Roseimaritima multifibrata: one gene and its partner. The protein of the gene in region 1 interacts with the protein of each later gene in a pairwise test. Links are inferred from orthologs where the notes say so. Each region holds a gene or a part of one and is shown on either strand. Other genes may lie near its edges.

Region 1 (3,503 bases):
CGACGAAAGCCGATGGCTCGGCGGGTCCGTATTGTCTTGGAAGGCAACCGTGTTATTACCGCTTATCCGCTTTGATTGCTAATCGCTTTAGGTGACTGACTGTGATTCCTGAACACTCCATTGATTATTGTCCGATTTGCGGCGGCGGGTTATGTGGGATTCGTATCTGCGGCATTGATACGAACGCCCCGCATGGGTTGGTTGTTTGCGACGAATGCGAAGCGATCTGGCTATCGCCAAGTATCACCGCTCCACATCAATATCCAGATTCGAGTAATGCCGCCTGTCCGATTTGCCTTGCACCTCTGTGGGGCGACCAAAGTCGTTGGGCGACCTATGAGGATTGTGTTGTCTTAGGCTGGGAACATGCGATCGATCCCGAATTGGACCACGTGAACGAATCTTGACGGTAAACTGGTGCGCAAGGCAGAGTACCTGTTATTGTGCCACGTCAGTCTGCTCAGGCTGATCATATTGTCTTTTTCACTGCATGGACTGCAGTCGGATTCTTTATAGGCTGCGTCGTTGTTATGGAATTGCATTGCTTGGGTACCGCGGGATACCATCCTAATGAAACGCGGCATACGTCTAGCTATTTCATCCCGGAGGCAGGTTTGCTGCTGGATGCGGGGACCGGTTTATTCCGTTTGCCGCCGCTGATCCAGACCGACCGCCTCGATATCTTGCTTAGCCATACCCACTTGGATCATGTGGTCGGGTTGACCTTTCTGTTGGGGATCCTGCATCAGCATCCCGTGCAAACGGTCCGTGTTTGGGCTCGACAGGAAAAGATCGACGCGATTCAAAATCACCTGCTGGATCCTTCTCTTTTTCCTGTGCCATTAGATGTTGAATGGATGGCGTTAGAAGAACACACCCCTGATCTGCTGGGCGGCGGGAAACTAACTTGGTTTAGTCTAGAGCATCCGGGAGGTTCCACCGGGTTTCGGATCGATTGGCCGGGGCATTCATTGGCTTATGTGACCGATACCATTGCCGATCCGATCGCCGATTACGTGGGGAAAATTCGTGGCGTGAATCTTTTGCTGCACGAGTGCAATTTCCGCGATACGCAGCGTCAATGGGCTGAGCTGACCGGACACTCGTGGACGTCACGCGTTGCAGCGGTCGCAAGTATGGCCGCGGTGAAGCAGTTGGTTTTTGTGCATCTTAATCCACTGGAAACCGACGGCGATCCGATCGATCTGCAGGCGGCTCAGTTGCTTGTTCCCGGCGCGATGATCGCCGAGGATAAGCAGGTCCTTCAGTTCTAAGGATTTGCGAAGGCGTGCTTCTGGGCGGTTCGTCCGGTACCGGTTAACAGGCGACACCGGCCAGTAGGTGGTGTTGCGTTACCGTTTTCGTTTCGCGACCAATTTCAGGTCCGGTCCGAATGTCTCGAAGCGGACGTATTCGAATTGCCCCTGTGAAGGGATTTTGGCTAGCCCATCGCCCCCGATCGGTCCGAGTGCCCCGGTTCCTCCAACCAGTTTCGGAGCGATATAGACGTGGCATTCATCGATCAAATCGGCAGCAAAGAAGTTCGCCAGCAGTTCACCACCACCTTCCACCAGCACGTTCGTCATTCCGGCTTCTCCACATTTTATTAATGCGGATTGCAAATCTTCGGTTGGACTGTTTCCGGGAATCGGACAGATGGTTACACCGGCGTCGGCAAGGGCGTTGATGACGTTTCCGTCAGCGGCGGTAAATAACCAGACCGGGCCTTCATCGATTGTCTGGACCAGTTTGGATTCAAGTTTCAAACGACCTGACTTTGAAATCACGATTCTTGTGGGGATGCGAGGCCCTGGCGGTCGCGCGGTAAGTGTTGGGTCATCTTTGCTTGCGGTGCCGCCACCCACAATCACCGCATCGCAGCGTCCCCGAGTCGTATGGACATCGGCGCGTGATTCAGGACCCGATATCCATTGGCTATGCCGCTCTTTGGTTGCAATCTTGCCGTCCAGCGTCATCGCCCATTTGGCGATCACCCAGGGGCGTTTTTGTTGCAGGCGAATCAAATAGGGTTGGTTCAAATTTTGAGCGTCGCTTTCCAGTATCCCGCAATCGGTTTGAATTCCCGCAGCGGACAGCAAACGCAAACCGCCGCCGTCCACCTTGGGAAACGGATCCCGCATGGCGACAACAACCCGGGCCGGGGCGGACTGCAGAATGATGTCGGTGCAAGGAGGCGTTTTGCCGGTGTGGCAACATGGTTCCAGCGTCACGTACCAAGTGGCCCCGGCAATCGCCTGCTTGTCGGCAACCGAAGCAAAGGCAGCCCGTTCGGCGTGTGGACCGCCGAATTTTGCGTGATAGCCCTCTCCGACAACTTGCCCGTCTTTGACGATCACGCACCCAACCATCGGGTTGGGTTCCACAGAACCTTCCCCTTTCGCCGCAAGTTGCAGCGCACGTGTCATCCACCGTTCGTCATCGGATGTTCTCGATGGGGTGGCTTGGGGGGGAGGATTCGCGGTCATGGGAATGGTGCAAAAGCGGGAAGAACTAAATCAATGGATCGGGCGACGTTTTTTAGAAGCAGGTGTCGACCAGTCCGCCTTCGCAGCGCATCGCCGCTCCGGTGGTGGTCGCGGCAATTTCACTACACAAGAAGGCGACCATCGCAGCCACTTCTTCGGTTTGCCCAAACCGAGCGATCAGCGAACCGGGACGCGACTCACTGAAGAAATTCTCTTTGAATGCTTCGATGTCGCGATCGCCGGCAAGTTCTTTAACAAAATCCTGCACCCCTTCGCTCCAGGTCGGTCCAGGAAGGACGCTGTTGACCGTGACGCCCGACCCCGCGAGCGATTTTGCAAGGCCTCTGGAAACGGACAACTGAGCGGTCTTGGTCATCCCGTAGTGGATCATTTCAACGGGAATGTTGATCGCCGATTCACTTGCAATGAAGATGATTCGACCCCATCCGCGTTCCTTCATCGTTTGCGTGACCGCTCGAGATAAACGGATGCCGGACATCACGTTGATGTTGAAGAAGCGTTGCCAGTCGGCATCACTGATTTCCTCGAACGGACATGGTTCAAAGATCCCCGCGTTGTTGATCAGGATATCAATCGGAGCAATCTTAGCGGCTTGTTGGATCAAGGAATCGCACCCTTCGGCCGTCGAAAGATCGGCGGGAATGCCGACGGCCTGATCACCTAGTTGCAGTTCCGCAAGCGTGCGGTCAACCGATTCCTGGCTCCGTCCGTTAATAATGACTCGCGCCCCTTCGGTGGCGAGCGTGTGTGCGATTGATTTTCCGATTCCCGACGTGGAGCCTGAAATCACTGCAAGTTTTCCGTTTAGTTTCAGATCCATGGTTATCGCTTTCGAATATCAGGCGGCAATGGGAAATAAAGTCGATCGGTTCAGGAAAACATAGTCGCCCGCATACCATCGGGAAACATCTAGTATCTCTTGGGACGTGAAATCGATTCGTGACGTATTGCCGGTCTGTCCACGCTCTGTCGAGCGTCGCTACGTGACTTCCGTCG
Region 2 (3,564 bases), 1.1 Mb from region 1 along the record:
AAATTCCAAGGCTATACCAGCGACCTCACGCGGACGCTGTCGATCGGTCCTCCAAGCGACCGTTTCCATGAAGTTTACGAAGTGGTGCTGTTGGCGCAGCAAACCGCGATCGAAAAAATTCGTCCCGGAATCCCTCTAAAAGAAATCGATCGGGCTGCCCGAGACGTGATTGCCCAAGCGGGGTTTGGAGATTATTTTGGCCACGGACTGGGGCACGGAATCGGATTACAGGTCCACGAATCCCCCCGGATGGCGTCAACAAGCGAAGAAACGCTGGAATCGGGGATGGTCGTAACGGTAGAACCTGGGATCTATTTGCCCGGCGAGTTTGGCGTTCGTATCGAAGATGACGTTCTCGTCACCCCGGAAGGAAACGAAGTCTTGTCGTCGCTCGCAAAGGGCCTCGATGACATGATCGTTTTCCTGTAAAACAACCGGTTAAAGACAACGGCTCGTCGCGGCCGGTCACATAGATTTTTATCACAATAAGTGAGACGACGTCGTATGAATGCAGGTGGGAAACGCGAAGCGGTCAACGTATTTGGGATCGATCAGCTAAAAGAGTTGATCGAATTGATGGAGCAGCACGACCTGGCAGAGATCGATCTCCAGCAAGATACCGACCGAATCAGTCTAAAACGGGGCGGTGCACAGCCTTTGCAGGCCATGCCTGCCCCCATGGCGGCGGCCCCGGTCGCAGCTGCAACACCTGCCGAACCGGCTGGAGACGGCCCCAATATTTTGACCATCAAATCACCGATGGTCGGGACTTTCTACACAAAACCGAATCCTGAATCCGAGAATTTTGTCAAAGTCGGTGCGATGGTTTCCCCCGACACCGTGATCTGCATCGTTGAAGCCATGAAAGTCTTCAACGAAATTCCAGCGGAAGTCAGCGGGAAAGTCGTCGCAGTCCTTGCCGAAAACGGGCAACCTGTCGATTTCGATAAACCGCTCTTCAAAATCGATACCTCGGCCTAGGTCTTTCAGCCAAGGTACCGCGTTTTCTGGCCTCTCGGCAAAATCACTGCCTAGGCTCCCACTGGTTTACCCCCAAATTCTTTAGATAGCTAAACGGTCATGTACAACCGGATCCTGATTGCCAATCGTGGCGAAATTGCCCTTCGTGTCATCCGTGCCTGCCGAGAATTGGGGATCGAATCGGTTGCCGTCTACAGCCAAGCGGACGCCGATTCGGCTCATGTTCGTTATGCCGATCAAGCGTTTTGCATCGGCCCCGCGCGGAGCGCGGACAGCTACCTGCGCATCGACCGGATCATTAGCGCTGCGGAGCTAGGGGATGTCGACGCGATCCATCCGGGTTATGGATTCCTAGCCGAAAACGCTCACTTCAACGAAGTTTGCCGGAGCTGCAAAATTGACTTCATCGGGCCTCGCCCCGAAGCGATGGAAATGCTGGGCGATAAAAACACCGCCCGGTCGCTGGCCATCAAGGCCGAAGTCCCAGTAGTGCCCGGGAGTGACGGGTTGATCGATGATGACAATGAAGCGATTCGCGTTGCCAACGAAATCGGATTTCCTGTCCTGATCAAAGCAACCGCAGGTGGCGGAGGCAAAGGGATGCGAGTGGCCGTCGACCAATCGGTCCTGGCAACCGCCGTATCGCAAGCCCGCACCGAGGCCCAAGCGGCGTTTGGTAACGGAGCCGTCTACATCGAAAAGTACATTGAAAAACCTCGGCACATCGAAGTTCAGGTGATCGCCGATGAACATGGCAACGTGGTTCATCTTTATGAACGCGATTGCAGCGTTCAACGTCGCCATCAAAAACTGATCGAAGAAGCCCCCAGCCCGACGCTATCGCCAGAAAAACGGACCGCGATCTGCGAAGCGGCCGTGCGAATGATTCGAGCCGCCAACTATACCAATGCGGGAACGGTCGAATTTATCGTCGACAAGAACGATGATTTCTACTTCATCGAAGTCAACGCCCGAATTCAAGTCGAACATCCCGTCACCGAAATGGTCACCGGCATCGACCTGATCAAGCAGCAGATCCTTGTCGCGTCCGGCGAACCTCTTCCCTTCAAACAAGAAGACATTCCATGCCGCGGGGTCGCTATCGAATGCCGCATCAACGCCGAGAATCCCGACAAAGGCTTCCAACCCAATCCAGGTAAAATTCAGCACATGTTTGCCCCAGGCGGTTTGGGCGTTCGTTTTGATTCCCACGTTTGCTCGGGCTATACGGTACCTCCGTATTACGATTCGATGATCGGGAAACTGATTGTCTACCAGCCGACACGACTGGAAGCGATCGCCACGATGCGAAGGGCTCTGAAAGAATTGGCAATCGAAGGCATTTCGACGACCGCCAGCTTCCACGACAAAGTCCTGCAACATCCTGAATTCATCGCAGGAAACTGCGATACAACGTTCGTCGAACGTGAATTCACCAACTAGTAACTGGCACCCGCGATCGACGATGCACAGAAGGATAGCTGCCTCTCTGCCGTAGTTACCGTCGCCAGACGGTAGTTCCTACTGCGGCACCGTCACCTTTCGATTGTCCCCTTTCGCTTCACGAAAGAACGCTCCCTGAAAGCGGCTTTCGCTCGGGACGTGCGATTTATTCGCGACGGATATTGGTCACGCCTTGAGCTTCTCACTCACGCCAACCTTTCGCGGGGGGGGGGGGCGTGAAAAGAATAAGTGAAGAAAGTCTGGCTCCCCTCGCCCTCAAAACAAGCTCGCTTAAAACAGGTTTGATACCGGATCATCGGTTCGCCAGCTAATGCAATTAAGTACGATTCAAAGGCTTGTTTTGGGGGAGAGGGGCTGGGGGAGAGGGGCCGACAGCGTTGGCAAGGCGTGACATAATCGGCTGAAATCCGAGGCTTTCACCGCGTCTTCGCTGCAAAATCGCCAGCTGGAAATCTCCCCCTCTCCCCCAAGCGAGCTCCACTAAATCAAAGAAAGAGGCAGAGATCACGCAATGAGCTAGCAGAGATTTCTTCCGCAACAAAGAGCTTGCTTAGGGGCGAGGGGAGCCAGACTTTCTTCATTTATTCTTTTCATCCCCCGAGCGAAAGGCGACCATTGCCCAACAACTCAGACGGTGATCAGGAGGCGGACGGTGGCTGATCCATTCCGTAGTCCTTGATCTTCTTGTGCAGGGTGTTGCGATTCATTCCCAGCCGACTCGCTGCACGGGTTTGAACCCCGTCGCATTCGAGAAGGACCTGGCGGATGACCTCGCGTTCAACACGGTCGACGATCTGGCTATGGACGTCACTCGCATCCTCAGCGATGGTCTGCAGCCCTTGCTGCACAACTGCAGTGGTCAGCGAACCTACGTCCGCGGTGTTGACCGGCTCGGCAATCGCTTTCGCTTTCCCGGTGATCGATTCGGGCAGAAAATCGATGGCTGGCTCGCTTCCCTCTGAACAGACAATCACCCGCTGAAGGTAACTGAACAGCTGGTCGATGTTCCCTGGCCAAGGATAGTTTTCCAGCGAGGTCAACAGCGGCCCTTCAAGCGACTGCACCTGCTTGCCAATTTGCCGATTAAGTACTTTCCAGAAGTGATCGATCAGCGGCAGA

Evidence for each region.
Region 2: the proteins of ribD (region 1) and accC interact in binary tests that used the Escherichia coli proteins (3 or more experiments, as listed by UniProt). The link is inferred for Roseimaritima multifibrata from one-to-one orthologs.

Annotation. Positions count from the first base shown.
Region 1 is NZ_CP036262.1:1,864,576-1,868,078, forward strand. What follows is about bases 420-3,188. They hold ribD (bifunctional diaminohydroxyphosphoribosylaminopyrimidine deaminase/5-amino-6-(5-phosphoribosylamino)uracil reductase RibD), read right to left. Parts: upstream 2,487-3,188; coding sequence 1,353-2,486; downstream 420-1,352. Other genes in these bases: FF011L_RS06860 (MBL fold metallo-hydrolase), read left to right, coding at 444-1,274; FF011L_RS06870 (SDR family NAD(P)-dependent oxidoreductase), read right to left, coding at 2,539-3,188. Outside these bases: FF011L_RS06850 (hypothetical protein), read left to right, coding at 1-75; FF011L_RS06855 (hypothetical protein), read left to right, coding at 102-407; more of FF011L_RS06870, read right to left, coding at 3,189-3,327. UniProt on the Escherichia coli protein: Converts 2,5-diamino-6-(ribosylamino)-4(3h)-pyrimidinone 5'-phosphate into 5-amino-6-(ribosylamino)-2,4(1h,3h)-pyrimidinedione 5'-phosphate.
Region 2 is NZ_CP036262.1:2,936,304-2,939,867, reverse strand. The notes cover bases 423-3,252. They hold accC (acetyl-CoA carboxylase biotin carboxylase subunit), read left to right. Parts: upstream 423-1,080; coding sequence 1,081-2,424; downstream 2,425-3,252. Other genes in these bases: FF011L_RS10690 (sigma 54-interacting transcriptional regulator), read right to left, coding at 3,084-3,252; accB (acetyl-CoA carboxylase biotin carboxyl carrier protein), read left to right, coding at 505-981; FF011L_RS10705 (M24 family metallopeptidase), read left to right, coding at 423-429. Also shown: more of FF011L_RS10705, read left to right, coding at 1-422; more of FF011L_RS10690, read right to left, coding at 3,253-3,564. UniProt on the Escherichia coli protein: This protein is a component of the acetyl coenzyme A carboxylase complex; first, biotin carboxylase catalyzes the carboxylation of the carrier protein and then the transcarboxylase transfers the carboxyl group to form malonyl-CoA.